Methylobacillus flagellatus KT: one gene and its partners. The protein of the gene in region 2 interacts with the protein of the main gene of each other region in a pairwise test. Links are inferred from orthologs where the notes say so. Each region holds a gene or a part of one and is shown on either strand. Other genes may lie near its edges. The genes, in order: lysA, MFLA_RS03670 and secB.

What was found.
Region 1: the proteins of MFLA_RS03670 (region 2) and lysA interact in binary tests that used the Escherichia coli proteins (3 or more experiments, as listed by UniProt). The link is inferred for Methylobacillus flagellatus KT from one-to-one orthologs.
Region 3: the proteins of MFLA_RS03670 (region 2) and secB interact in binary tests that used the Escherichia coli proteins (3 or more experiments, as listed by UniProt). The link is inferred for Methylobacillus flagellatus KT from one-to-one orthologs.

The regions. Positions count from the first base shown.
Region 1 is NC_007947.1:2,613,499-2,623,289, forward strand. Bases 6,908-9,786 are described here. They hold lysA (diaminopimelate decarboxylase), read right to left. Parts: upstream 9,033-9,786; coding sequence 7,782-9,032; downstream 6,908-7,781. Other genes in these bases: chrA (chromate efflux transporter), read right to left, coding at 6,908-7,248; MFLA_RS12465 (YqaE/Pmp3 family membrane protein), read right to left, coding at 7,552-7,740; lptM (LPS translocon maturation chaperone LptM), read right to left, coding at 9,040-9,168; mtgA (monofunctional biosynthetic peptidoglycan transglycosylase), read right to left, coding at 9,228-9,786. Outside these bases: MFLA_RS12445 (hypothetical protein), read left to right, coding at 1-61; MFLA_RS12450 (beta strand repeat-containing protein), read left to right, coding at 137-3,997; MFLA_RS12455 (peptidase domain-containing ABC transporter), read left to right, coding at 3,997-5,715; more of chrA, read right to left, coding at 6,034-6,907; more of mtgA, read right to left, coding at 9,787-9,791. UniProt on the Escherichia coli protein: Specifically catalyzes the decarboxylation of meso-diaminopimelate (meso-DAP) to L-lysine. Is not active against the DD- or LL-isomers of diaminopimelate.
Region 2 is NC_007947.1:740,094-749,917, forward strand. What follows is about bases 3,605-6,516. They hold MFLA_RS03670 (response regulator transcription factor), read right to left. Parts: upstream 5,456-6,516; coding sequence 4,754-5,455; downstream 3,605-4,753. Other genes in these bases: MFLA_RS03665 (sensor histidine kinase), read right to left, coding at 3,605-4,737; MFLA_RS03675 (Spy/CpxP family protein refolding chaperone), read left to right, coding at 5,649-6,161; MFLA_RS03680 (formate dehydrogenase subunit delta), read right to left, coding at 6,241-6,459; fdhD (formate dehydrogenase accessory sulfurtransferase FdhD), read right to left, coding at 6,462-6,516. Also shown: MFLA_RS03635 (hypothetical protein), read left to right, coding at 1-462; MFLA_RS03640 (hypothetical protein), read left to right, coding at 456-767; MFLA_RS03645 (hypothetical protein), read left to right, coding at 1,042-1,314; MFLA_RS03650 (DUF3820 family protein), read right to left, coding at 1,740-1,952; MFLA_RS03655 (DUF4144 domain-containing protein), read right to left, coding at 1,956-2,273; MFLA_RS03660 (cupin domain-containing protein), read left to right, coding at 2,438-2,767; MFLA_RS14325 (hypothetical protein), read right to left, coding at 2,978-3,190; more of MFLA_RS03665, read right to left, coding at 3,400-3,604; more of fdhD, read right to left, coding at 6,517-7,298; fdhF (formate dehydrogenase subunit alpha), read right to left, coding at 7,301-9,824. UniProt on the Escherichia coli protein: Response regulator member of the two-component regulatory system CpxA/CpxR which responds to envelope stress response by activating expression of downstream genes including cpxP, degP, dsbA and ppiA.
Region 3 is NC_007947.1:2,332,944-2,342,761, forward strand. The notes cover bases 1-2,906. They hold secB (protein-export chaperone SecB), read right to left. Parts: upstream 1,738-2,906; coding sequence 1,264-1,737; downstream 1-1,263. Other genes in these bases: MFLA_RS11160 (NAD(P)H-dependent glycerol-3-phosphate dehydrogenase), read right to left, coding at 1-809; MFLA_RS11165 (SH3 domain-containing protein), read right to left, coding at 834-1,283; grxC (glutaredoxin 3), read right to left, coding at 1,872-2,129; MFLA_RS11180 (rhodanese-like domain-containing protein), read right to left, coding at 2,133-2,504; gpmI (2,3-bisphosphoglycerate-independent phosphoglycerate mutase), read left to right, coding at 2,769-2,906. Also shown: more of gpmI, read left to right, coding at 2,907-4,322; MFLA_RS11190 (murein hydrolase activator EnvC family protein), read left to right, coding at 4,326-5,606; MFLA_RS11195 (secondary thiamine-phosphate synthase enzyme YjbQ), read right to left, coding at 5,681-6,100; MFLA_RS11200 (YceI family protein), read right to left, coding at 6,611-7,246; MFLA_RS11205 (copper chaperone PCu(A)C), read right to left, coding at 7,351-7,806; MFLA_RS11210 (TonB-dependent receptor), read right to left, coding at 7,886-9,818. UniProt on the Escherichia coli protein: One of the proteins required for the normal export of some preproteins out of the cell cytoplasm. It is a molecular chaperone that binds to a subset of precursor proteins, maintaining them in a translocation-competent state.

The DNA of each region.
Region 1 (9,791 bases), 1.9 Mb from region 2 along the record:
AGCCGAGCAGCGCGCCCTGCTGGCCAGCCTGTTGGAAGAAGCGGGCAAGCAGCGCCGCTGATCACGACGTTCCAGCACCTGAATGTTGAATGCCCGGCACCGCCGGGCAGCCAATTGAACAAAGGAGTACCATACCATGGCAATTACCCAACCTGCAGTCACCGAACAGCGTAATGGCCCAAGCGCCAAGCAGAACCATGTGACCAACGTCACGCGCGCAGAAGCCGATGCAAACGGCGTCATCCGCCTGACGGAAAGCCATGGTGCGCTCAAATCCGTCGATGTCGCCGACGTCGACCTGGTGTTGGGATTCGCCGACGGCACCTACGTCATCATCCCCAATGGGGCCCTGGATGCCCTGGAGCCTGACGCCCCCACGGTAGAATTCGACGGCGACAAATACAACACCAGCCTGTCCGAACTGTTCAAGCTGGTCGGCACCGTCGATGCCGCCGACGCCGGCAACCTGCGCATCATCAGTGAAAACATCGATACCCGCCTGACCGAGCTGCAGCCAGACGAGATCGACTACACCTCGCTGTTCATGGCGCTCAACAACCATGCCTCAGCCCCCGCAGCACCAGCTGCACCTTTGCCGCAGGCACCCACCCTGCCTACCGCTTCACAGGTACAACGAGGCAGCATCAACGGCCGCGGCAACAACAGTGGTGAAATGATAGAAGCCATTATTCCGCCACGTGTAGACCAGCCGTCGACTTACCGGTTGGGAAATCGGGTGGAAACCGCGGACAACCTGAACATCGGTTTACCTGTTATCAATGGAAACCTGTATAACTCCTCAAGTTTTAAAGTCGCCGGCGATATCACCCAAACTGGCCTGCCAACAGGTGCACGTGACTCATCCCAACCAGAAGACTCTACCTTTAACTCCACAGCACGTAATGCTGCCAGCCAGGCACACAATGAGCTGATTACCGGAACCAGCGGTGACGATACCATTCAATGGAATACGGCCGGCTTTTCATCCAGTGACCAGACATGGAGCAAAACCTTCCATCTCAGCACAAATGGATTAGACAATATCGATACGGTTAGGCTGACATCATCCGATACATTGCCTCCCAACTTCAGTATTACTGGTCCCGGAGTGACATCTGTCACCAGTAATGGCGTCACCACATGGTTCATTAATCCGACATCCCTCAATGCTGACGGCTCTATTGACTTGATTATCACATACGATGTTGGAGGCACGCTGGCAGTGCCCGATTTCACCATCAATGCCTATATCAAAGGCTCCTCTGGTCCGTTTACTTTTGAAGTCGGTAAAGACTTCTACTTTCGCTACATTGATGCAACCACCGCAGATGATTTTATTGCTACCAAGAATGGTGAAGCCATTATGGTGCTTCCATCCAATGGTATCGGCTATAAAATTGATGGTGGTGATGGCAATGACATCATCAGTGCCGGCGCGGGAAACGATACACTGATTGGTGGCCATGGAAACAACCAATTGGATGGCGGGCTGGGTAACAATACTGCCAGTTATGAAAACATGACGATTGGACAGGATGTCACTGCCTCTTTGATATCCAACACTGGCACTGTCAGTGGCGGCATTGCATCCGATACCTATGCCAACATCCAGAACCTTACAGGCGGAGCCGGTAATGACTTTCTCACAGGCAATATCGTCGCCAACCGCCTGATTGGCGGTGCTGGCAACGACACATTGGTAGGAGGAGGCGGCGCCGATACATTGGATGGCGGAGACGGAGTAGATACAGCCAGTTTTGTCGACTTGGCTGCGGTGAATGTCGTGCTGGATGCCAACGGCAATGGCACAGGAGAAACAGCTAGTGGCAATGTAACACTGCTCAGCATTGAAAATCTGGTTGGTACAGACCATGATGACACCTTTCAGGTCTCTGTACTACCCAGCGAAGTAGGTGGAGTAAAAAGTGGTGTCATTCAAGGTGGCGCCGGTACAGATTCCCTAGTCTATAATGTAGCCGGCAACTTAAACGTGGATTTGCAGACTGGCACTGTCAACGGCATCACCGACATTCTCGATAGCATTGAAAACATCACCACAGGCAGCGGTAACGACATCATTGTCGCGACCAATGGCGTTAACAAAATCGATGGCGGCGCTGGCAATAACACGGTGGACTTTATTCATGCCACGACTGGCGTTTCGGTAAATATTATCGACCCCACTGTCGAGACCCTGATCAGCGGCGGCAGCGGTGCCGACATATTGCGCAATATCCAGAACATTAATGGCTCCGCCGCTGGCAACGACACGATTACCGTCGGGAATTTCGATAGCACCATCAATGCGCGCAATGGAAACAACCTGATAAAAGCAGGTACAAATACCGGAAGCAGTACCTACAACATCGCAGCCGGTTCAGGCAATGACACTATTGAAGCATTAGGTAGCGGCAACAACGTTATTGATGCTGGCAATGGTAATAACAATATCAAAGCTGGCAATGGCAACAACACCATTACCACCGGCAACGGTAATGACACGATTGTTTCCGGCACCGGCTTGAGCAATATCATGGCAGGCGATGGCACAAACACCATCACCATCGGCAATGCCAATAGCACCGTAACAGGTGGCACCGGCAGCGACACCGTTACCTATAATCTATCTACAAGTGTTTATGCCAACATCGACACCGGCTTTGCTGGCTCCAGCCTTGGCACGGCCCAGGCAAATCGCCTGGTGGATATCGACCACCTGACAGGCGGGTCTGGCAATGACACGCTGATCGGCAACGATGGTAACAATATCCTGCGCGGCGGCGCAGGCAATGACTCCATCTTTGGCGGGGGCGGCAACGATACCATCTACGGCGGCGCTGGTGCCGACACAATTGACGGTGGCACAGGCAACAATACAGCCGTCTATACCTCTTCAGTGCTGGTTTCACTGACAGATGGACTCTTACGCACCACAAATACAAACGGCGACGTCCTGGGTTCAGGCACGATCGTGAATGGCGGCATTGCAGGACGCGCTACCGGCGGATCAACTGCCAGTGATGAAGCATTTGGCGACGTATTGACCAACATACAAAACCTCACTGTAGAAGGTTCGGGCTCCAGCTATCTTATTGGTAATTCGCAAGCCAACCGCCTGACGGGCGGCAGCGGCAATGACACTTTAGAAGGCATTGGCGGCGGTGATACCCTAGACGGTGGCAGTGGCAGCGGCACCGATACCGCAACCTACGTTCATGCCAGTGCTGGCGTGAAGGCAAGCCTTGGAGCCACAGGACTGGATTCAAAGGCAGCAGCGGCACTTGCAGCGGCAGGCGGCATTTCTGCCAATACAGGCACTATCAACGGGCTTGCATCCGATACCCTCATCAGCATAGAGAACCTGACCGGTACGCAATATAACGACGTATTGGTGGCACGCAACGGTGGCAGCACGCTACGGGGCGGCAATGGTAACGACACATTGATTGGCGGCACTGGTAATGATTACCTGGACGGGGGGGATGGTAACGACGTGATTTACGCCACCCAGGGAAGGGACACGGTTGTTGCCGGTGCCGGTAACGATACCATTCACGCTTCTGTTGATGAGTCAGCTAGTGGCTCCGCATATAATAACCGTTTCACCAGTATTGATGGTGGCTCAGGTGAAGAAGATACATTGGTATTAACCGGCTTCGTTCCTGATGCCAACTATTCACTCTCTACCCTGCGTACAGGCAGCGGTGCTGGTGGCGGTAGAGTCAGCAATATCGATATCATCGATATCCGTGATGGCACCAATACCAATCTTGCAGTGGATGCCGCAACAGTGAATGGCATCAAGACTGGTAACAATGCAACTACGGGCTCAGTATTGACAATACGTGCAGATAACGGTGATGACATTACGATATCCGACCCTGCCGCAAACTGGACAAGCCAAGCAACCGCTAACGGCATGGACTATTTCATTTACAGCAGCAGTGATCATTCAGCAGCCAATTTGATCGCTACTGTGCACTGGCAAACTGCTTAATGACCAGTCAAAAACGGGAGTTCTCTCCCATTTCAGGGTTGTGGAATCTACTTCGCACCCAATGGCTTGAAGTCGGCCTCGCCAGCCTGCTCATCAACAGCGGCCAGATCCTGCTGCCGCTGTTTTCCATGCTGGTGTACGACAAGATTGTCAGCAACGGCGTGTTCGAGACGTTATGGGCGCTGGTGATCGGCATGCTGATCTTCATCGCGCTGGACGTGGGCATGCGCGTGACCCGCAACTGGACGGTGGAACGGGTTGCGGCGGATATGGCCCGCAAGACGGATGAAGGGCTGTGGCACAAGCTACTCGCGGACCGCGACATGCCGGCGGGCGGCGTCGCGACGTTCCTGGCGCATTACCGCGACCTGACCAATACACTCAATTTTGTTTCCTCCACTTATTTACTCGCGATTGCCGACCTGCCGTTCTACCTGCTCTATATGCTGGTGATCGGCTTCATTGCCTGGCCGATCATGATCCTGGTCGGCGTGCTGACCTTGGTTTACGCCGGCATCGGTTATCTCGTGCAACGCCAGACATTGCGCCTCAACCGTGATGCCGAGCAGACCTCCACCCAGCGCATGGCCTATATCGGCGAAGTCTTGCAAGGGATGGAGGTGGTGCGCACCGTTCCGGGCGTCACAGGCTTGCTGCAGGGCTGGCGCACGCAATCCGAAAAGGTCAGCGACCTGGAAGCGGCGCGCAGGCTTTCCGCCAGCCATAGCAACACGCTTTCCGCCGGCATGATGACGTTCACTACCGTCGCCGTATTGACACTTGGCGCCTACCTGATCGAGGCGCGCATGCTGTCCGTGGGCGGCCTCATCGCCTGCTCATTGCTGGCTGCGCGCGCCATGATGCTGGTCACGTCGCTGTACTTGGTGTTGGGCAAATGGGAAGACTTCGCCCGCTCGGCGAAACGCATGGATGAGCTGCTGGAATCCGGCAAAGCCGCGCATGGTATCAGCCACGATATCGAACAATCCGCTCCACATGCTTCATTCAATGTCAGCAAGCCGGAAGCCAAAGGCGACATCACCCTGCGGCGTCTCACCAAACGCTATCCCGATCGGCCCGCCGCACTGGACAATGTCAGCCTGACCATTGCAGCAGGAGAGAAAATCGGCCTGCTGGGCCGCCCCGGCGCTGGCAAGAGCACCCTGCTCAAACTGATTGCCGGGCTCAGCATTGCAGATGAAGGCGAAATACTGATTGACGGCTACGAGCTGCACGCGATATCTCCTGAGGACCGCGCCCGCTGGCTCGCCTACAAACCGCAGGAGCCGGTGCTGTTCGCAGGCACGCTGGAGGCCAACCTGCTGTTGGCTGGCAGCAAGCCGCGCAGCGAACGCATGGAACTTGCGCTGTGGGCCTCCGGCCTGGAGGAAGAACTCAAGCAAGGCCGCCTCACCCTCACCATGGCCATCGCCGATCGCGGCAGCAACCTCTCCGGTGGACAACGCCAAAAGGTCGCGCTGGCGCGCGCATTCGCGCAACCCAGCACCATCCTCCTGCTTGATGAACCCAGTCTCGGCCTAGACCCCGAAGGCGAACAGCTGCTCGCCCAACGCCTGCCGCAAGTCGTCGGCAATGGCAACCTGATCATGATCAGCCACAGCGCCGCCATGATGACTGCCGTACAACGCATCATCGCGCTGGATGGCGGCAAGGTTGTGGCTGATGGGCCGAAAGAGAAACTGTTGCGGCCAGCGTGAGCAAAACCTATATTCATGTTATTGCAATGTGGCAGCCACATTCCGTCAATAAATGCCATTAGCCAGCGCGTTCCTGCACTCTCGTTACCCTATATCGTAACGCTGCATTAATCGCGTCCCACTTAACAATACATCAATGAAGCATTTGGCTTGACGATCCCTCTGTCCAAACGTATTGCCATCCTAGCCTAGCCTGATGATCCTCATGAATGCATTGGTCCCATGGTATGGCAAATTTTCAGAGGCATGACTTTTCGAATAATAGTTCTTACTGTGAAATTACTAGACTTGGTCGACCGTAGCGCGGGCCAATGGCATTTAGATAGTGATGCCAGCTACCCCTGCTAACAGCACCACGAGCGCTGGCGGCGCACGTCCAATGGTCAGCAGGCCGAACAAGAGCAGCGCCAGCGCAAAATCCGCCTTGCAGTGAATAGCACTCGTCCAAACTGGGTCGTATAGTGCAGATCCTAAAATACCAACTACACCGGCGTTGACACCGGCCATGGCAGCCTGGATGCTTTCACGACGGTGTAATCCTTCCCAAAATGGCAGTACGCCGATTAGTATGAGGAAAGCCGGGAAAAAAATAGTGCTTAACAACGCCAAACCGCCAACCCAGCCATGTAACGGCCCTTGCGCGATGACACCCAGATAGGCGGAGAATGTAAACAGTGGCCCAGGCACGGCCTGGGCCGCGCCGTAACCGGCCAGAAAGTCGGCATTACTGACCATTCCACTGGGCACCACTGTGGCTTGCAACAGTGGCAACACGACGTGTCCACCGCCAAAGACCAGCGCACCCGAGCGGTACACCCCTTCCAGCAATGTGATCGTGGTGGACGAACCCGTACCCGTAGCTGCCCCCCATAAGGGCAGCCCGACAAGCGGTACCGCAAACAGCATTAGCGCAGCCATGCCAAGCTTACGCGAAACCGGGTAGCAATGAGCCTGGCCACCGCCTGGCGGCGTGATCTTTAACCCCCACCAACCCAGCAATCCCGTCATCGCGATGGCGGCAACCTGTCCCATCGCTGAAGAAAACACCATCGTAAGCAGCGCTGCCAGAATGGCCAGTACAGCACGCGGCCAATCAGGACATAGCGACTTGGCCATGCCACATACTGCCTGTGCCACGATGGCCACCGCGACAATCTTCAGTCCATGAATCCAACCGGATTGGGACAACTCCTGGTACTCAGCAATACTGAAGGCAAACAGGGTCAGCGCAATTGCTGATGGCAGGGTAAACCCTACCCACGCCGCCAGCAGGCCAAGCCAACCCGCACGGCCCAGTCCCAGCGCCATCCCCACTTGGCTGCTGGCTGGTCCGGGCAGGAACTGGCACAAAGCGACGAGATCAGAGTAGCTACGATCATCCACCCAGCGGCGGCGCTCTACAAACTCGGTGCGGAAATAGCCAAGGTGGGCGATGGGACCGCCGAAGGCAGTCAGCCCCAGCTTGAGAAAGGCAACAAAGACTTCTGCGACCGATCCATCAGGACTGGATATTTTCACAGTTTCGTCCTGCATAGTTATGTGGCATCAGACATAGGCGCATTGCCCCTCGATAGCTTTCGCATGCGTCCGCCAGAGCTTAGGCTTACTGGCTTTGGGCTATGATCGTGTATAGCTTTCTCACGGGAAGGCCCTCATGCCCCTGGCACGAATGGAGATCGACATTGTATTGGGGGATATTCTCCACCCTTTCATTTTTAGGGACCATCTCACTGCATCTCTTGGCAGGGACGAGCACCATCCATCCTGGATCAAGATAAATTAAAGCCAAAAGCCAGCAATCGCTGGCTTTTCTTTCATGCAAAATTACTCGTGGAATTACTTCTGCAAGGCTTTGCTGATTTTCTGATCGGTCTTGTATTCACTCAAGGCATACACGGACCAAATCGCGGCTGGCAACCAGCCGATCACGGTAATCTGCAGAATCAGGCAAATGATGCCTGCAATTGGCCGACCGATCGTGAAGAACTGCAGCCAGGGCAGGAAAATGGCAAGAATCAGGCGCATTTCAATCTCCTCTTTAACTCTATCAAACTTGCGTTAGCAGTTTAGCCCAGAATCTTTTCGAGGGCGAACAGTTGTGCTACGGTTTCACGCTCGCGGATCAGGTGTGTCTTGTCGCCATCCACCATGACTTCAGCGGCACGGGGGCGCGTATTGTAGTTGGAGCTCATGCTCATGCCATAGGCGCCGGCGGACAACACCGCGAGCAGGTCGCCTTGTTGCAAGGCTAACTTGCGGTCATGACCGAGAAAATCACCGCTTTCGCAAACCGGGCCGACGATCTCGTATACCTGGGCGGAGGATGGGTCCGTTGCTGGCACGACAGCTGCAATCTCATGATAGGCATCGTAGAGCGCCGGGCGCATGAGGTCGTTCATGGCGGCATCCACAATGGCAAAGTTCTTGGCTTCGGTATGCTTGAGATATTCCACCTTGGTAATCAACGCGCCGGCATTCCCCACCAGCGCACGCCCAGGTTCGAACACCAGCTTGACCTTGCGGTCACCCAGCTTTTGCAGCATGGCGGCCGCATATGCAGCAAAATCAGGCGGCGTCTCATCGGCATAACAGATGCCGATACCTCCGCCGAGATCGATATGCGCTACCCTGATACCTTCAGCTTCCAACTGATCCACCAGGGCCAATACACGGTCGAACGCATCCATGAATGGGGAAAGCTCGGTCAATTGCGAACCGATGTGGCAATCCACGCCATGCACGGCGATATTCGGCAAGCTGGCTGCATGCTGGTACAGGTTGAAGGCATCCTCATACGCGACCCCGAACTTGTTGTTCTTGAGCCCAGTGGAAATATAGGGGTGCGTCTTGGCATCCACATTGGGGTTGACACGCAAGGACACGGGCGCCGTCTTGCCCAGGCGGCCAGCAACGTCATTGAGCCGGTCCAACTCGCTGGCGGATTCCACGTTGAAGCAGAAAATACCAGCATTTAACGCAGTTTCCATCTCCGTCTCGGTCTTGCCCACCCCGGAAAACACCACCTTGGCAGGATCTCCACCTGCAGCCAGTACTCGCGCCAGCTCTCCGCCTGACACAATGTCAAACCCGGCGCCCAGGCGGGCAAACAGGTTGAGCACCGCCAGGCTGGGGTTGGATTTCACCGCAAAGCAAACCAGGTGATCCTGGCCATCGAAACCCGCTGCAAAACGCGTATATGCGGACTCCAGTGCTGCGCGGGAATAAACGTAGGTGGGTGTGCCGAACTCATCGGCAATCCGGGTCAGGGGGACATTTTCGGCATGCAGGATGCCATTCTTCAACTGAAATGGATTCACGGACAGCTCATCGGGAAGGTTGTTGTTGCGGCTGGAGTTCCTGCGGGTACTGCTGTTCCGGGATGTAAAGGTTGCCCTTGGTGCCACAGGCAGCCAAGGTCAGGCTTGCAATCAGGATCAGGAAACAGAAGCGCATAGGGTTTTAATGCAAAAATCGCATTCTAGCACAAGGCCGTAGCAGCCCAGGCAATACCGTCACGGCACTTCTGCATAACGCATGCGCGCCTCGATAATGCGTGCCTTTCGGATCAAGCCGCGCGCCTCGCGATGTTTGTCATAGTAGCGCGGGTTAGGGATCATCGCCGCCAATCTGGCAGCCTGAGCGACATTCAGGCTACTCGCACTGGTCCTGTAGTAATGTCGCGCGGCAGCCTCGGCACCGAACACGCCATTGCCCCATTCGATCACGTTGAGGTAAATCTCGAAAATCCTGCGTTTGCTCATCATCCGTTCCAGCATCCAGGTAATCACGGCCTCCTCCAACTTGCGCCAGGGCGTGCGCTTGGTGGAGAGAAACAGGTTCTTGGCAAGCTGCTGGCTGATGGTCGAGCCACCAGCGACAATCTTGCCTTGCTTCCAGTTCTTTTCATAGGCCTTCTGGATGCCGTCCCAATCAAACCCTTCGTGGCCGACGAACTTGGCGTCCTCGGCTGCAATCACCGCCCGCTTGAGATGGATGGAAATCCGCTGGTACTCGACCCATTGATGCTTGAGCGCAGCATCAGGGTTATCCTGCTGCAACGCAGACAGACTGGCACG
Region 2 (9,824 bases):
GCCCAGGCTGTACATTACGATGTACGTGTGGGGACCAGTAACGGCCCGGTCGCCGGCAGTAAAATCGATATTGATTTTTATGGTGACTTTGATCTGGCCGGCAAATTGCCCATTGACCCACATACTGGATACAAGATTTTCCCCGGCTACTTTGATGACTTGGCGGGTGGGCCGCGGCTGACGGATGACCCTGGGTTTCAATCTTTTTCCAATACATTGCTATATGGGGAAGAGGTTCATTTTCGTGCGCTGGGAACGCTAGAATACTGGAATCCCGCTACCGGGGCATGGGGCGGGGCCGATGCTGGGAGCGTGACGCTTTACGGCGGAATACCCACCAATGTATGGATCAACTACATGCTCAACCCCCGAAATCCTGCCAATGTAGCAGAGTACAATTATTATGCAGGGGGACTGTCTATTCCGGACAGGGCATTTCCGGGCCGCAAACCGCGTTGGTAGATGGTGGAGATAGGAACGGGACTTTTCATTCCCATCTCAACTGGGAGTTGTCTGAAGATGCACCGGCTGGTGCATATCTTGTCACCCTGCAGCTGTGGTCACCGGCCATGGGAAATGGTGAACAGAAATACATTGACTCCGATCCCTTCCATGTCTTGTTCAAGTCGGCCGGCATTACTCAGGCGCAGTATGATGAAGCTTTCAACTTACGCATTGCGGCGGCAGTGCCTGAAGCCAATACATGGGCGATGCTGGTGGTCGGCCTAATGCTGATGATCGGCTGGAGGTTGAAGGCAAAACGATAATGTCATGATTCGTTCAGTTCCCCCTCTGCATTGAAAGCAGCATGGGGGAGCCGGATAGATGCGCTGTTCTCTTCCCTGTTGATTCAATTGAAACAATCTCCTAGTTTCCATTTCCCATTGCATTGATGTCACCAAACACGGCATAAGCATGGTGTGGTGAGCGCAGGACTAGTTCTTGTGACACATGATTGTCATGGAAATGACATCAAGGTGGGTTACCTTCCCTGCTGAAGGCTCAAGGATGAGCTTTGTGCTTTTCAACGGGAGATTGATCATGAGAGTGTATACATGCAAGCCAGAATATTTGACCAAGGCATTGGAGTTGAGTGACAAGAAGGCTGAGCGCCTGCTGTCCAGAATGAGCGTGCATTTGCATTCCCAGCTTGTGCGGGAGGGCTATTCGCCGCAGGAGATCATGGCAATCCAGCTGCAGATCGAAGATGAGCAATTGCAGGATTGGCGAGCGCGCGTTGCACAAATGCGCAAGCAAGATCGGTTGTGGGTGGAGCAAAATACACATTTGGCCAATAGGTCATCTCTCAACTGAGTCCGGCCACTTCATCAATAAGCGCATTCCACGACGTTTCAGTTCAGCGATCAACCCCCGTCTCCTTTTGGAGACGGGGGTTTTTGTTTTAAAAACATGGGGTTGTGTTTTTTGTGCCTAGGTGTTGACGTGAGGGGCGTCTCTTTTTGGAGACATGTAGAGGGAGAGTTTTTGGCTGAACGTATTTATTTTTTAATAGAATCAATGAGTTGTTTTTTTGGCATAAAAGGTGCTTTGCTATAGCCGAAGTACTAGCCTGCTCTTAGGGCTATCTTTAGAGTCCAAGCCATTCCCCCCCTGGCGGAAGACTCAACATCCGACGCCGGGCTTTTTGCCCGGCGTTTTTATGTTGCAAGCCAGGTATGATGATCGGGATGAGCTGGAGAGGCCTGATACGGCTCAAGCTGAGAGGCTGGAAAAGTCAGTTATATGGAGCGCAAAGGCGTCAGCAGACTCGTTAGTCCGTTATGATCCAACTCCTGCATCAAGGCCAATAATCGTCCTATTTCGCCCGGAGGGAAGCCTTCCCGGGCAAACCAGTTGAGGTAGTGCCCTGGCAGATCGGCAATCAGCCGCCCCTTATATTTGCCGAAAGGCATGGTGCGAGTGACGAGCAGTTCCAGGTCGCGTGCGTCCATCGTCTACCCTTTCACGATGCTGGAGAGTATGGTCAGGGCCGTAGGAATGTCAGGCGCGCCAAGTTTTGGCGTGCAGCAGATACCCTCCAGTATGGCGTGGGCGCGGATCAATGCCAGGATTTCTTCCAGTGAAGCCAGGCCTTTCATGATCAAGCGTTTGTCCCTGTCGATAACATACGTTTTCCCTTCCTTATCGATCAGTGTTGCCGGCGTGGATGTGAGCTGCCATGTGTCGAATGCGGCTGCGTCGGGAATGAACTCAAGCTCGGCATCGCCAGGATGTTGGATCAATGCCGGCCATGTGGGAAGAGGTGAAGTCATTGGCGTTGTTTCAAACTCGATCACTTGATGAAAATAAAAGCCGGGCTCGTTATTGCTGGTATTGCGCAGGCATGGGCGTTACCATAACGCCTTTTATTCCTGTTATCCAGAAGCAGGATTCTAAAACGCCCCTCGGCAATGGGGACAATACCGAAAGCATATCAATGAGTCAGATTGTAATTGAAAGCAAACCCTCTGCCACGCGCCTGGAGCAACTGGGTGTCAGCAAATGGCCGACTTGGTCCAAGGAAGTCTCGACGTTTCCATGGGTGTTCCCAGAGCAGGAAATTGCCTACGTGCTTGAGGGGGAAGTCGTGATTACCCCAGACGGTGGCGGCGCGCCCGTGACGTTCCGCAAGGGCGACCTGGTTACTTTCCCTGCAGGCCTGCGCTGCACATGGGAGGTCAAGCAGCCCCTGCGTAAGCATTACCAGCTGGACGGTACGCTCGTCGGCCGCATTTATCGTCGTATCAAGCTGTTCTTCACACGTTGATATCCCCGGGCCAGCCTGAGGAGCCGGGCGGCTGGCTTCTCTCGCGAGTCCCTTCTGTTTTCTGCGGATGCTTGCGCGATCGTGCGTGTTGACAGGGCCAACTCCTAAAGCCCCATCATTCCCGCGATTTCGATAATCAAGACGATGCGTATGCCACTCTCCGGCCACATCTTCAACCTGTGTGCGCAGGCACATCTGCGGCATGGCCTATCAGTATTTTCCTACATCAACTTCAGGTGCCTCTGACTGCGGATGGCGTGCTGATCGCGCAAGATAGCGCCTTCTCAAATCGCAGCAAGAATAAATCGGAAAACTTGTATGGAACTGTTCAAGGTATGCGTTGCCTTTGATGACGGCGGAGATATTTGCCTGAGTGATGCTTTCGAGCATGAAGATGCCATTTGCCTGATGCTTAACGGACATGATGCCGGGCCTACATGGAAAAGAGCGCATCCGAAGCGCGTGCTGCGCCTACCCAAGGAGCAACTCAAGGCAACTGCTGATTCATTGTATTATGCGTTTCTATTGCCGAGACCGCTGCCGGCGCAGTTGCGGACGGCCAGGCAAGCGGCAGATGTCCCCGAAGGGTTCACAATGGAATTCTATCCTGACGATATCTTTGATCTGCAGGTTCAGGCAGGAGCGGCGGTGAGCGGAAAAGTGCACCGTACGCACAGGCCGCCATCATCGCAATTACTGAGCGAAATGTTGCCCTGATGATGCTCGATGGCGCGCTTGGCGATGGCAAGTCCCAGGCCGTATCCGACATGTCCTGCCTTTTCCGTACCGCGGACGCGATAGAATGGCTGGAACACTGACTCAATCTCTGTTTCCGGCAAGCCTGGGCCATGGTCCCGCACTTCGACGATCACCGCACTCTGCGTCTTGAGAATTGAGACTGTTACTGCTTGACCAGCTTGATTATATTTGAGCGCATTACGGATAATGTTCTCGAATGCGCGGCGCAGCAATTCATAATGTCCCTGTAGTATTACTTCATCTGCAGCATGAAACGTGATGCTGCTGCCCACGGCTTGCGCCTCGAAATTGGCGTCCTGAATAATGGTGGCAAGCAAATCATTGAGGTTGAGTGTCTCGCTGTTTTCACTGCTGATGCCTGACTCCAACCGCGAAAGCGTCAGCATCTGGCCAAGCAGTTCGTCCAGCCTCTCGGTTTCACGCTCGATACGGCTCAGCGCCGAGGCCAGTTTGTCCGGTTGCTGCTGGGCGAGCCCCACGGCAAGCCGCATGCGGGCGACCGGGGAACGCAGCTCATGAGAAACATCGTGCAGCAATAATCGCTGGGCATCCAGCAAGGTCTGAAGGCGTGTTGCCATATAGTCAAAGTCCGCGCCGAGTTCTATGAGTTCATCGTTGCGATTGCCGAGCTCTGGGCTTACACGCGTGCTCAAGTCGCCTTCTGCGAGCCTGCGGCTGGCCCGCCGCAACAGCTTGATTGGACGGCTCAGGTAGAGTGCAAATCCGGCGCTGAACAGCAGGCTTGCAAGCAGGGCGATGAAAATCTGCAGTTGCAGGTTGTAGCGGGGTGGTCCTGCAGAGTCTGCCCCTTCTGCAGGAATGAAGAGAATGTATTGGTTGCCATTGCTTGCCTGGACGCGCCGCACGCTGGGAATCGGCGGGGATTGGTCCAGCGCATGGATGGCTTGTTGCAAGGTTTCCGACCTGACGGTGCGGTTGAGGATATCCTGATGATGCTGGTTGATGACCAGTACGGTTGGCACCTTGTGCCCGGGCCAGTGTTCGAGTAGTGCCTTGGCACCCGCCTCTCCGCCATACTGCAGGGCATTGGCGGTGACACCGACGACAAAATCAGCCCTGCGGTCACGCAGGAAGCCTTCCTCGCCGGAAGCAGTCTTTTCATTTAAATAGATGGCACCGCCGACACCAGCGACCGTCACCAGTAATGTCAGCGAGAACCCAAGAAATATTTTCCAGAACAGTTTGCCCATAGGGATGGTCGACCGGCTACCCTGCAATGAATTGGTAGCCGACGCCGCGCACGGTCTGGATCGGCGAGCGTCCGTCTTCCAGCAGCCCCAGCTTCTGGCGCAAATTGCTGACGTGCACATCCACGCTGCGGTCGTAGCGGGATTCGGCACGCCCCAGTGCCTGGGTAAAGAGCTCAGCCTTGCTCACCACGTGTCCTGCATGACGGGCAAGGACTTCCAGGAGTGCATATTCGCTGGTGGTGATATCCAGCGGTTCGCCCTTCCATTCGATGATACGCTCGGAAGGGTAGATGGCAATTTTGCCCACGCGGGTGATGCTGGGCTTGTTGTGATGGTTTTGCAACGCCTCATCCCGCACGACGACACGGCGCTGTATGGCGCGCAGGCGTGCAACGAGCTCGCGGGGGTTGAACGGCTTGGACAGGTAATCGTCTGCTCCCAGCTCAAGGCCGACGATGCGATCTATCTCGTCTCCCTTGGCAGTGAGCATGATCACCGGGATCTGGCTGCTGGCGCGAATCAGGCGCAAGGTATCGAAGCCGTTGAAGCGGGGCATCATCACATCCAGCACTACGAGGTCATGTTCACCGGACAGGGCGAGACGTGCGCCCTCTTCGCCGTCATGGGCGATCGTCAATGAGAAGTCTTCCGCTCCAAGGTATTCCTCCATCATTTGGCAGAGTTCGACGTCGTCATCGATCAGCAGGATACGTAGCACTGTGTTCACCTTTCACTACTTTCTAAATTGCAAACCGCATTCTGCCGCAGGCTTTGCGGCAGCAATCAGCATCTTACAAATTTTTACGCACAATTACACCGATTTCACCAAAGGCAACAAACATTTAGCCAAGGTTGAGATCATAGTGGGACAAGCGTGATTTATCGTGATTCACAACCAAAGGAGCTATCAAATGACCAAGCCACGCAAACTCCTGGTCCCCTCTCTTATCCTGGCATCATCCTTACTCGCACTGAATATCGCAGTGACCCATGCCGGGACGGAACATGGTGACAAGAGGTGCGACAAGGAAAAAAAGCATGCCGCGCATGGTGAGCATCGCGGTTTTTCAGAAGGACATTTCCTGGAGCGCAAGCTCGGCAAGCTGGGCCTGAGCAGTGAGCAGCAAGCCCAAGTGAAGCAGATCGTGGATAAGCAGAAGCCGGCACTGGCTGAAAAGCGCCAGGCCCTGCATGCCTCGTTCAAGGCCTTGGCTTCAGCCTCGGCAACCGATCAATACGATCAAAAGAAAGTGCAGGAGATCGCCAGCGAACAAGCCAAGCTGCAAGCAGATTTATTGGTGTTGCGCAGCAATACGCTGCACGAGGTCTATCAGGTGCTGACGCCTGAACAAAAGCAGAAATGGACCGAGTTTCAATCCAAAGTGCGCCCACGGCACGGCGAAAAAGCCTCGTCTATCGGGTAGGGAGTGAAACGCCGCTATCCTGTCATCAATATGCCCTGGTTTTACCAGGCATATTGAGCTAGAGGAGGGGTGCTGCTGCCTAATGCAGATATTCCTTGATCGCGCTTGATACCAGTGGCGCAAGACCGTTATCACTTGGGTGTGTGTTGATGTGCTGCATGATCTGCTGGCGCATCTGTGGTGCCCAGAAGCGTTGCAGATGGCTTGCTATATCCTTTTTAGCCTGTTCATGATCGGGATAGGACTGGAAGAAGTCCCCGATCTGGTTGGCCATCTTCACCAGCTGCTCGATGTTCATGCTCACGCCAGCTCCTTGTGTAACACACGTTCTGCACCGCTATAGACGACATGTTGTTCCTTGCGGGCGAATCCCACCAGCGTCAGGCCGCAACCCCGGGCCATGCGAATCGCCAGTCCAGTAGGTGCCGAGATGGCCACCAGCATGGGAATATCTGCGCTAGCGGCCTTCTGTACCATTTCGTAGCTCGCCCGGCTGGAAGTCAGCACAAACCCCTCGCGGGGCAACTGCCGCTTCGCGATGGCACCAATCAATTTATCGAGGGCGTTGTGTCGTCCGACGTCCTCCCTCACTAGCAGCACTTGGCCTTCCCGGTCCGCCCATGCCGAGGCATGGGTCGCCCCGGTCCTACTCTGTAATGCTTGTTGCGTCTGCAATTCGCGCTGGGCGCGGTAGATGGCCTCGGCATCGAAAGTGATATTCGCGGCTTGTATCCTGCGGGGCACCCTGATGGCCTGGTCCAGGCTTTGTGAGCCGCAAAGGCCGCAGCCTGTGCGGCCGGCCATGCTGCGCCTGTGTTCCTTCAGATGGGCGAAATTCTCGCTGGCGATTTCCATCTGCAGCTCAATGCCATTGACGCGCTCGACGATGTCGATGCCGTAAAGCTCTTTCGGGTCGGACAGTATGCCCTCACTCAGCGAGAAGCCGAGCGCGAAATCGGCAAGGTCATCTGGTGTGGCCAGCATGACGGCATGGGATATGCCGTTGTAGATCATGGCGATTGGGACTTCTTCGGCGACCTGGTCCTGTACCTCCCGCAGTTCGCCATGCTCGTACTTGTGCACGGTGATGCGACTGTCGGTCGCCTCGGCTTCAATCAAGAACTCTAATGTATTCATCCTTATCCCATGCGGGCCATATCCCGTTGTTTGACCAGGGCGATCTGGCTGTTGCTGAATTCCTGGTAGCGGCGCTGCCAGTCTGACAGTTGCGACACGCGAGTAACCTGTACCGCAGTGACCTTGAATTCAGGGCAGTTGGTTGCCCAGTCCGAGTTATCGGTAGTAATGACGTTGGCGCCGGATTCCGGATGGTGAAAAGTGGTGTAGATCACGCCGGGCTGCACACGCTCGGTAATCTTGGCGCGTAGCACGGTGTTGCCAGCTCGGCTGGTGATTCCTACCCAGTCACCATCCTTGATGCCGCGGTCTTCTGCATCATGGGGATGGATTTCCACCATATCCTCGGGATGCCAGGTGACATTGTCGGTACGACGTGTCTGGGCGCCTACGTTGTATTGCGAAAGTATACGCCCGGTCGTGAGGATCAGGGGGTACTTCTCGTTGACCCTTTCCGAGGTCGGCACGTATTCTGTGATCATGAAGCGCCCCTTGCCGCGCACGAACTCGTCCACGTGCATGATGGGCGTGCCGTTCGGATGTTCTTCGTTGCATGGCCATTGTATGCTGCCCATTTCCTCCAGCTTCTTGAAGCTGACCCCATGGAATGTTGGTGTCAGGCGTGCGATTTCGTCCAGGATTTCCGAGGCATGACGATAGGGCATCGGGTAGCCCAGCGCCTCGGAAAGCATAGCGGTGATCTGCCAGTCCTCATAGCCGTTCTTGGGTGTCATCACGCGGCGCACGGGTGAGATGCGGCGTTCGGCGTTGGTGAAGGTGCCGTTTTTCTCCAGGAAGGAGCAGCCGGGCAGGAACACGTGCGCATACATCGCGGTCTCGTTGAGGAACAGGTCCTGCACGATCACACACTCCATGGATGAGAGTGCCTGGGTGACATGCTGGGTATTGGGATCGGACTGGGCAATGTCTTCGCCTTCGCAATAGAGGGCCTTGAAGCTGCCATGGATGGCGAAGTCGAGCATGTTGGGGATGCGCAGCCCGGGTTCCTTGTCCAGTGGCCTGCCCCAGGCAGCCTCGAATAGTGCGCGCGTCGTATCATCGGAGACATGACGGTAGCCGGGAAACTCGTGCGGGAAAGAGCCCATGTCGCAAGCGCCCTGCACGTTGTTCTGGCCGCGCAATGGATTGACGCCCACGCCTTCGCGCCCGATGTTGCCGGTTGCCATCGCGAGGTTGGCGATCCCCATGACCATGGTCGAGCCCTGGCTGTGCTCGGTGACGCCCAGACCGTAGTAGATGGCGGCATTGCCCCCGGTGGCGTACAGTCGTGCGGCCGCACGGAGGTCTTGGGCTGGAACCCCGATGACGTCCTGCATGGCTTCGGGGGAGTGTTCAGGCTGCGCGACGAACTCACTCCAGTATTGGTAGGAGTCCCACTCGCAGCGTTCTCTGACGAAGGCTTCATCGACCAGGCCTTCGGTGACGACCACATGCGCCAGTGCAGTGATCAGGGCGACGTTGGTACCGGGGCGCAGTTTCAGGTGGTAGTCCGCCTTGACGTGAGGGCCGGAGACCAGATCGATCGCGCGCGGATCGGCAATGATGAGTTTCGCCCCTTCACGCAATCTGCGCTTCATCTGGGAGCCGAATACCGGGTGGCCATCGGTTGGGTTGGCGCCGATCACCATGATCACGTCGGATTTCATGATGGAGTCGAAAGTCTGCGTGCCAGCCGATTCGCCTAAAGTCTGCTTGAGGCCGTAGCCGGTGGGCGAGTGGCAGACGCGGGCGCAGGTGTCGACGTTATTGTTGCCGAATGCAGCGCGTACCAGCTTCTGCACCAGGTAGGTTTCCTCATTGGTGCAACGTGAGGATGTGATTGCGCCGATGGAGTTCCGGCCGTGCTTGGCCTGGATACGTTTGAGCTCGCTGGCAGCGTAGGTAATCGCTTCTTCCCAGCTCACTTCCTGCCATGGATCGTGGATGCTCTTGCGTATCATGGGTGTGGTAATGCGGTCGCGATGGGTAGCGTAGCCCCAGGCGAAGCGGCCCTTTACGCAGGAGTGGCCATGATTGGCGCCGCCATTCTTGTCCGGCACCATGCGCACCACCTGCTCGCCCTTCATCTCGGCGCGGAACGAGCAGCCGACGCCGCAATAGGCGCAGGTAGTGATGACACTGTGCTCGGGCTGGCCGTGCTCGATGACGGTTTTTTCCATCAATGTCGCGGTAGGGCAGGCCGTGACACAGGCGCCGCAGGAAACGCATTCTGACTCCAGGAAGTTGTCGAAGTTGCCAGCAGCCACCTTGGAATCGAACCCGCGGCCCTGGATGGTAAGTGCGAATGTGCCCTGCGTTTCCTCACAGGCACGCACGCAACGAGAGCAGACAATGCATTTTGAGGGATCGAATTGGAAATAAGGATTGGAGAGATCTTTTTCTGCATGCAGGTGGTTGCTGCCGTCGTAGCCATAGCGTACTTCACGCAGGCCAACTGCTCCCGCCATATCCTGCAGCTCACAGTCGCCGTTGGCCGAGCAGGTAAGGCAGTCCAATGGATGGTCG
Region 3 (9,818 bases), 1.6 Mb from region 2 along the record:
TTGAGGATTTCCTGCAGGGTTTGGCCATTGGCAAGGCGCAGGCCTACTTCCCGGTTACGCGAGTATTGTCCGGTGCAAGTCAAGATCAAGTCACCGGCGCCGGTCAAGCCCATGAAGGTTTCCTTGGCACCGCCCAAGGCCACGCCGAAGCGCGTCATTTCGGCTATGCCGCGTGTAATCAGCGCCGCGCGGGCGTTATTGCCGCATTGCATGCCGTCGCTGATACCCGCGGCAATGGCCAATACGTTCTTGAGGGCGCCGCCAACCGACACCCCAATGACATCCGTGCTGGTATAGACGCGGAAATTACCGCCATGCAGCATCGCACCAGCCCTGGCGGCAAACTCCGCATCATTGGCAGCCAAGGTTACCGCCGTGGGTAACCCGCGCACCAGCTCAGCCGCAAAACTCGGCCCGGACAACACGCCCCAGTGGCGGCTGTCACCCAGTTCGTCCTGGGCAACTTCGTGCGGCAACTTGGCCGTCGCCGCTTCCAACCCTTTGGAGGCCCAGACCACTGGCGCATCACAGCCAAGCCGCTTGATTTCCTTCAATGCATTTCGGAAACCGTTGGTCGGCACGACAGAGACAATCAGGTCTGCGCCATCCAGCGCGCGCCCCAGATCGCCTTCCACCGCAAGCTGATCACCGAAGGCAAAGTCGCCCAGGTATTGCAGGTTGGCACGCGTCACCTGCATATCCACGATATGCGCCTGGTTGCGCGTCCAGAGAGAAACCTGGTGCCGACGGCTGATTTGCAGGGCCAGGGCTGTGCCCCAGGCCCCGGCGCCTAAGATAGAGATTTTCATAATGGATAATCTAAGCTGGACGCATCAAAAGCCCCACAGGGAAGAGGCTAATATATAGCCCGTGATGCCGTCCCGGTGCTTGACCTTGATCCAGCCATTGACCGGCGGCTCCAGCATGTCGAGCACAACATCCGTATCGGCTTTTCCCAGCAGGGCCGAGGCTGCATCCGCAGCCTGGCGTATGTCAGCCTGGCCGCCCTTCACCAGCACCGTGCGCTTATTTGCAAGCTGCTTGGCTTCAATCCAGTTGAGGCTGCCTTGCGCATCCCGCACTTTCAGCCAGTCTCCCAGATCGACGATGATCTCGACCGGGTAGCCCTGCCCAAGAATAAATGTCTTCTTGCCCTGAGCGGAGGGCGCGTCATACACCACCGCCTTGGGCACGGCAACGGAGCGGAACTCAACCGCTGATGCCATGACCGGCATCAGCAGCATGGTCACAGCCAACAACAGCTTAGTGTGTGGTCGCACCATTCGCCTTGGCCTGTTCCTGCTTCTGTTGTGCATAAAGCGCTTCAAAATTGACAGGGTTGAGCAGTACGGGTGGGAACCCTGCGCGCGTCACGACATCGGAAATGGTCTCGCGGGCGTAAGGGAAAATGATGTTCGGGCAAGTCACGCCGAGAATGATGTCGATATTTTCCTGAGGCACGTTGCGGATCTGGAAGATACCGGCCTGAGCCACCTCTACCAGGAACACCGTCTTGTCTGCGATCTTGGAAGTCACGGTCACGGTGACCACGACTTCGTATATACCTTCTTCCAACTGGGCAGTGGCATTGCTCAGCTCGATGGAAACCTGGGGAGCCTCACGTTGAATGAAAATCTGCGGAGCATGCGGGATTTCCAGCGAGAGGTCCTTGACGTAAACTTTCTCGATACCGAATGCCGGTTGTTGCTCTTGTGCTGCTGCCTGTTCTTCTGCCATGTCTCTTCCCTTGACTTCGGGTTGCGCCAAGCGCTTCCCCTACTATTGATAAATTGAAAACCAAAAAGTGTCTAAAACGCAAGCCTGCCATTCTATCCGCTTAAGCCCAGGTTTTGTACTACAAAACCGTGACACTATTTCGCCAGCATTGCATCCAACTTGCCGGCCATATCGAGCGCACGCAGGTCATCAAACCCGCCCACATGCACATCATCGATATAGATTTGTGGAACAGTGCGCCTGCCGGTCTGCTCCATCATTTTCACCCTGAGCTCAGGCTCAAGGTCGACGCGTACCTTATTAATCTGCTGCACGCCCTTGCTCAGCAGCAAGCGCTCGGCGCTCATACAGTAAGGGCAAGTACCGGTGGTATACATGAGGACATTCGCCATGGCCTACCCCTTCACCAGCGGCAGCTTGGCATCCTGCCAGGCTCTGATACCGCCCTGCAATTGCTGAACTTGCTTGAATTCGTTTTTTGCCAGGATGGCCGCTGCCTTGCTGGCGCGCGCGCCGCTTTCGCAGTACACCAGTACCGGCCTCTCCTTGAATTTGTTCAGCTCCTTGATGCGCTCAGGTAACTGTGACAGCGGGATATGCTTGGCTTCGGCAATATGGCCAGCCGCAAACTCGGCGTCGTCGCGCACATCCAGCACCACGGCATGGGACCGGTTGATCAAGATCACCGCATCACTGGCGCTGATCGCCGCGCCAGCACCACGCTTGATCGTCGGCCACACCAACATGATGCCGGAACCTATTGCCAAGCCTATCCACAATGCATTATTTGCAAAAAACTCCACAGTCACCTCACGGTATGTCCGAAACCATTATTGTACTCAAATTACCAGCACTCACTAAAAGCCGATTTCAAATAGATGATGCCAAACGGGAGGAATTCAAGCCCATCGGGCGAAGAAAGTGAACAAAAACCATTTTCCATGTGCTCCATCGGCGATTAAGCATGCGTGATTGGCAAAAACTCTCTAAAATACAGGGCTATTTCTTGAGTTCACCGGATCCTGATCGCAATGACTGTAACGCCTGCCTTACTCGTTATCCTCGATGGCTTCGGCTACCGCGAAGATAGCCATGACAATGCCATCGCCCTGGCCAACACTCCCAATATCGACCGCTTCTGGACACAGTACCCCCATACCCTGATCAACGCCTCCGAGACGTTTGTCGGATTGCCACGGGGTCAAATGGGGAATTCCGAGGTAGGCCACCTGAACATCGGTGCCGGGCGCGTGGTATTCCAGGATTTTGAGCGCATCAATCAAGCCATCGCATCCAGGGAGTTCTTCAGCAACCCCGTGCTGATCGAAGCCGTCAACAAGGCCAAGGCCGGGCACAAGGCAGTGCATATCCTGGGTCTGCTATCCGACGGCGGCGTCCACAGCCACCAAGACCATATTCATGCCACGATTGAGATGGCAGTGAACGCCGGGGTGGAGAAAGTATACGTCCATGCCTTCCTCGATGGGCGCGACACCCCGCCGATCAGCGCCAAGCCTTACCTGGAAAAGCTCGAGCAGGCCTGTGCCAGCATCGGTGGTGGCAAGATTGCCTCGATTTGTGGTCGCTTCTATGCCATGGACAGGGATAAGCGCTGGCCACGTGTTGAGGCCGCCTACAACCTCATTACCGATGGCCAGGGAGAGTTTGCCTCGGCCAGTGCCTTGCAGGGCCTCGAAGCCGCCTATGCCCGCGACGAGAAGGACGAGTTCGTCAAGGCCACTGCGATTGCCGCCGCCGGGGAACAGCCCGTGACCATGGAAGACGGCGATGTCGTGATCTTCGTCAACTTCCGTTCCGACCGCGCCCGCCAGCTCACCCATGCATTGCTCGACCCCGATTTCGAGGGCTTCAACCGCCGTCGGCAACCCAAGCTGGCCGGCTTCTATACCCTGACCTTGTACGACAAGGCGGAAACCCGGGCCAAGCCGATCTTCGCCCCAGTGGAAATCCGCAATACCTTTGGCGAGTACGTTGCGCAGCATGGACTGAAGCAGCTCCGCATTGCCGAGACCGAGAAATACCCGCATGTCACTTTCTTTTTCAATGGCGGGGAGGAGCAAGTGTTTGCAGGGGAAGATCGTATCCTGGTTCCATCACCCAAGGTCGCCACCTATGACCTCCAGCCCGAGATGAGCGCCTACGAAGTCACCGACAGGCTGGAGGCCGCCATCCTGAGCAGGAAATACGATGCCATCATCTGCAACTATGCCAATTGCGACATGGTCGGCCACTCCGGGGATCTGAGCGCTTCGATCAAGGCCGTGGAAACCATCGATACTTGCATCGCCCGCATTGTCAAGGCGATGGAAAGCATAGGTGGGCAGATGATCATCACCGCCGACCACGGCAATGTCGAGCAAATGCGCGACTATGAGAACAACCAGCCTCACACGCAGCACACGACCAATCAGGTTCCGCTGTTCTTCATCGGCAAGCCGGCCACCCTGGCCGCCCCTGGCACCGGTTCTCTGTGCGATCTGGCGCCATCACTGCTGGCCATGATGGGGCTCAAACAGCCACCTGAAATGACCGGAAAATCTCTGGTCGCGTTCCAGGCTGCATAGCTCATGCCTGTGCGCTGGCTCAGCATGCTGCTTGCGAGCAGCCTTTATGCCACGCCAGCCGCATGGGCTGCCAAGAACGATCCTGAAAAACCGAAGGCGGCCCTCGATGAAATCCACCAACGCCTGGAATCACTGAAAAAAGAGCTTGATAGCTCCAAGGAAGCGCATGCCGAGGCTGCCGATGCGCTCAGGAAGAGCGAAAAAGCCATCAGTGACGCCAATCGCAAACTGCTTGAACTCAGACAGCAGCAGGAAAAAAGTCACCAGGCATTACAGGCCCTGCAGAAACAGAAGGCCGCGCATGAGGCCGAACTCAAGCAGCAGCAAGCGCTGTTGAAGCAGCAGTTCTACCAGCAGTACCTGCATGGCAAACCTAGCCAGGCACAGGTACTGCTGCAGCAGCACGACCCCAACGCTGCAGCCCGCCAGCTGCATTACTTCGGCTATATCACCCAAGCCCGCAAGCAATTGATAGAGGCAGCCTCCGACAACCTTGAAAAGGTCGAGGCCCTCAACGCGGAAACCAGCAAGGCCCTTGCGGAGCTGGATGAGCTGCAGGCACAACAGGAAAAGCAACGCGCCGAGCTGCAACAACAGAAAAACCAGCGCGATAAGCTGGTCAAGCAACTCTCCAGCAAGATCAGCGCACAACGCAACGAAATCAACAAACTCAAGCGGGACGAACAGCGGCTGACGCAATTAATGGAAAAACTCGCCAAGGCCGCTCGCGAGCAAGCGGCGCGAGAAAAAGCCGCCAGGGAGAAGGCCCAGCGCGAAGCAGCGCGCGGGAAATCAGGCCAGAAAGCAGGCACCGACAACCAGGCCCCTAGTGGAAAAATCATTGGTCGCAACGAGGCACTGCCAAGCAATGCCTTTGACGGCACCAGCTTTGCTTCGCTCAAAGGCAAGCTCAACCTGCCGGTACGCGGTGAAATCACCAATCGCTTCGGCAGCAGTCGCGCCGATACTGGCATCTCCTGGAAAGGTCTGTTCATCCGGGCCAGCGAAGGCAGTGAGGTGAAATCCGTTGCCAGCGGACAAGTCGTGTTTGCAGACTGGCTGCGCGGGTTCGGCAACCTCATCATCGTGGATCATGGCAGCGGCTACATGAGCCTGTACGGAAACAACCAGGCAGTCTTGAAACAAGTAGGGGACAAGGTCAAGGGTGGCGATACCATTGCCCTGGTAGGCAATAGCGGTGGCAACGAACAGCATGGTGTCTATTATGAATTACGCCATCAGAGCAAGCCTTTCGACCCACTGAGCTGGAGTATCGTCAAATAGCTGCACACATGGAAGGTGCAGCAGGCAAGTGGCAGAAACGTTGTGGTGGAAATGTTGGCCCCGCCAGCCATCTTCTATTCGCCGATCAAATGCAGCAGCACCTTGCGCTTATGCGCCATGCGCCGATGCTCATAGAGGAATATTCCCTGCCACGTGCCCAATGCAACCCTTCCTTCCACCACGGGAATGGAAATACTGGTTTGCGTCAATGCGGAGCGCACATGGGCCGGCATGTCGTCCGGACCTTCTGCGGTATGGATGAACAAGGAGTCCCCATCAGGGACTAGGCGCTCGAAGAAACTCTCCATATCCACCAGCACATCGGAATCGTAATTTTCGTTGATGAGGATGCTGGCGGAAGTATGCTGGATGTATAGGGTCAACAATCCTTGCTGCATACCGCTATCCGCCACCCACCGCGTCACGGCAGGCGTGATGTCGTACAAGCGACGTCCATTGGTATGCTGAATGATCTGGTGATGTTGCTGCTCCATGCAAATGCTCCTAAACATGCGTCGAACCAAGCATAGAAGAGTATCACGACTGATTTCATGCAAAAAATCGCCGACACTAGCACGCGGCACCACCTCATGCAGCCAGTCGTTTCCTATGCTCTGCATTTTCCATCATCAGTTCGACTGCCACCTTTGCTGGCGAATCCAGCACCCAGACGCTTTTGCGAGAAAATGGGCGATTGCTGAATAGGCATGATGACATCACTTTCTTGTTCTAAATTACAATGAACAGCGGCATATGCACCATGCTTCACCAATGCAACTCTAGAGAAAATCTTGCAAGAATATCGACGTTATCCACACCAATATTTTTCACTTTACAAGAACAAATAGTGAAAGAGAAATATAAGTTTTCACATCAGAAATTAAAAAAATGAATCTTCCTGCTACACCATGTTGCATGGTATGCATCACAAAAAACAATCAGGATCAATCATACTGAGTTGATTGATCCTGATGTGACGACAGCAATTGCCAAAGCAGCAAGAATTATTTGCAGCTCTTTTTTACTGGAACTTCAAACTCAATATCCACATCGCTCCATGATTTACCTTTATGAAAAGCCTGGGTACACACTTTCTCAAATTTGGCAAAGGCCTTGCTACCATTGAAGTCCTTGATGATGTCCAGAGTACCCTTGGCATGAAAATTACTGCCCTTTTCAGTCACCTTCATGGGAATGACCTTGGTCACATCATTCATGGTCACTGCGAGCTGCAATGTTTCACCTTCTATCTTGTCGATTTTTGCGGAAATCTTGCCAGGGTTTGCAAAGTTCTTGAATAGCCCACTGACTACATTCATATTCCGAATCATCGGAATGCCGGCATCCCATTTTCCACCCTCCCCATTATTCAGATCGGCCGAGGTATCCAAGGATGTGCTGTCAATATTGATCGTCGCGCCTTCGAGCTTGCCTGTGCTTGACGCAACCTCATACTTCTTGAAAGTATTTTTGCTGACAACATAAGATTTGTCCGGCGCACCGAATGCTGTAAAAGAGAACTTGAACCCTTTTTCATCAGGCGTATAGCTGCAATTGGCAGCCATCGCAGCGTTACTTGCAGCCGCCATACATAGACTGCCGACCACCCCGAATAATAGATGACGAATACCGCTTTTCATTCAACCTCCCATCAACATAATGTGTTTATTGAAAAAGCCCTGAGTGAGCATGATTATATTATGCCAATGAGAATTATTTTTAAATGCGGCGAAATGCCGCAGTTTTACTCACTGAAGGGGTGCCCCATGAATGAAAGTGTCACCATTTGCCTGCGCTGATCTTTCCCCATGAACTCCAAAGTGACAGGAATAGTTTCACCTGCTCGAATAACTTGATCAAACCCGCTCAATATCAATTGATAACCTTCAGCTGTAAAATCAACCGGATTCCCTGCCGATAATGGCAGACGCTCCATCAACTTCATCCGAAGCGTGTTGCCAACACGGACGGTGCGAAAAAATGCTGCTTGTCTTGCGCGAGAAGAAGTGACATTGAGTACCACGATATCCTCGCTGGCCGTCAGCACCATGTAGGCTGAGGTAGATTTTTGTCCAGGCTCTGTCGTCCAGATGCGCAATCCTGTCCCGATAATTTCGGCACATGCGCTAGTAGAAAAAACCAGTATCAGAAAAACGCTGAAAAAAGAGAGAATCCTTGAATGGAAAAATAGATAAAACATGATGTTCTCGACAAAAAAACATCATGTTCTCTTGATTTTCCCTGATAGAAAAGTGACATATTGCCGCATAGGATCATGTTCAAAAACTGTAGGAAAGTGCGACATTGATGGAGCGCCCACGTCCGGGAACACCCATGCCCCATGGAATACCATTGGTAGTCATGGAATTCCCCTCTGCAAGATAAGCCCCGCCAAGTGGTAGATAATAGAAACGGTTGAACAGGTTTTCCACTGACAAATCCAGTCGGGCGCGCTGCCATTCCACGCTGCTGCGCAGGTTGAACAAGGTGTATCCGGGCGTGGTGATTTCGTTGCGTACCTGGGAGATTCTGTCTTTTTCGGCAACCGCATGCATTTCCAAGGTATTGGTCCACAAGCCCAGCTTGTGCTCAAGCGCGAATTTCCCGTTCAACGGCATCATGTGATAAAGGTTGTCGCCTGTCGCCCGTCGTGCGTTCTCTCCACGGACATAGCTGACCATGCCCGTGACGGCAAAGCTGCCAATATTGGCAAGACTGCCGAGGCGATAGCTTCCGGAAACGTCAAGTCCATAGAGCCTGGCATCCGCATTGGCATATTGCAGCAGCATATATTCGTCATTGCGGTTGTAACCCGGCAGTCGTACGGCATCGACGTAGTGCTCGACATAAGTTACATACCCTGTGGTCTTGACTTGCCACTTTTCCTTGTCGGCATCATGCCAATCACCGCTCGCACTGATGGTATAGGCGACTTCAGGTTTCAGGTCCGGATTGCCGACGTAGCCATTACCATCGCCGACGAAATTATTCATGAGCGCAGCCATGGGAAGCTTGGACCATGGATAGCGTTCGTACAGATTGGGAGACCGGGTCTTGCGGGCAAAACCGAATTCGTAGCTTTGACCATCATCGGGAGTAAACCGAGACAATGCAGTCAGGTCATAATGATAATCCTCACGGCTGCGGTGCAAGGCGTTGAAAGCGTCAGCGTCTGCTTGATATGAGCCACTTGAGTAGCCTTGCACAGATCCGGTATTCGATTTGACCCGGTCTGTCCTGATGCCTAGCAAGGTAGTCCATTGCCGGCTCCATTGCGTTTCCCATTCGCCGAATACGCCAATGCGGTCACGCTTGCCGTCACGGATATTCCAAAAGTTGTCGCAGCACATTGAGTTCGGGAGCAACCCGATACCAGGCCACCAGTCATCCAGGCGATAGAACTGGAAATCCGTGCCAAGGCGCGCAATGTGCTGGTCACTCAATGCAATAGTGGCTTTTGCCATACCGCCATCCGTGGTAGCTTCTGACAGCATCGGCATCATCATGAACATATAGCGGTGGGGCAACATATCCATTGAGTGCTCGAGGCTCTGGTGGAAATAACGCATCTCCAGCTCACCCCAATCAAATTGTCCAGTGTAGTGAAGATTGGCAGTACGGTTTACATTGGCAGGTTTCTTGGTGTTGAGTAGGAAATTACCGGGATTGGCAGGGTCCGGCTCACTTGACACCATGTCCATACGCTGGTTGGGGAACCCCTCCCAGTCGATGGATTGCTCTCCCAACTTCAATTCAAGCAGGTGATTGTCCAGGATTTTCCAGCCAAGACTGAGCTCGCGATGACGCGAGCCGCGGTAAGCTGTTCCTGCAACCGTACGCTCAGTGACCTTGTCAATGAAAGGTCTTAAAAAAGGATTGTTCTGCTGGTTCCACCCACCGGGCTTTTTAAAATCTCCCGCTGCCCTGTAGTTATTGGCCTGGGAATAAGAGTCGGTATAGGTCAGGCTGAGATTCTGGCTTGCCACAGTCAGCGCAATATTGCCACCTCTCGCCGCACCATTGCTGCGGTAAAACGTGCCGAGCTTGCCTGTTACCAACAGATCCTGGTCATCCTTGGCAAATTTGGGCCTGGCCGAATTGACCTGGATCGTCCCGCCGATGCTGTCGCCCCCCACGCTGACCGGCGTAATCCCTGCATATACCTGCACGGTTTCCACATTGGATGGGTCAATGTATGAGAGTGCCGGGTTC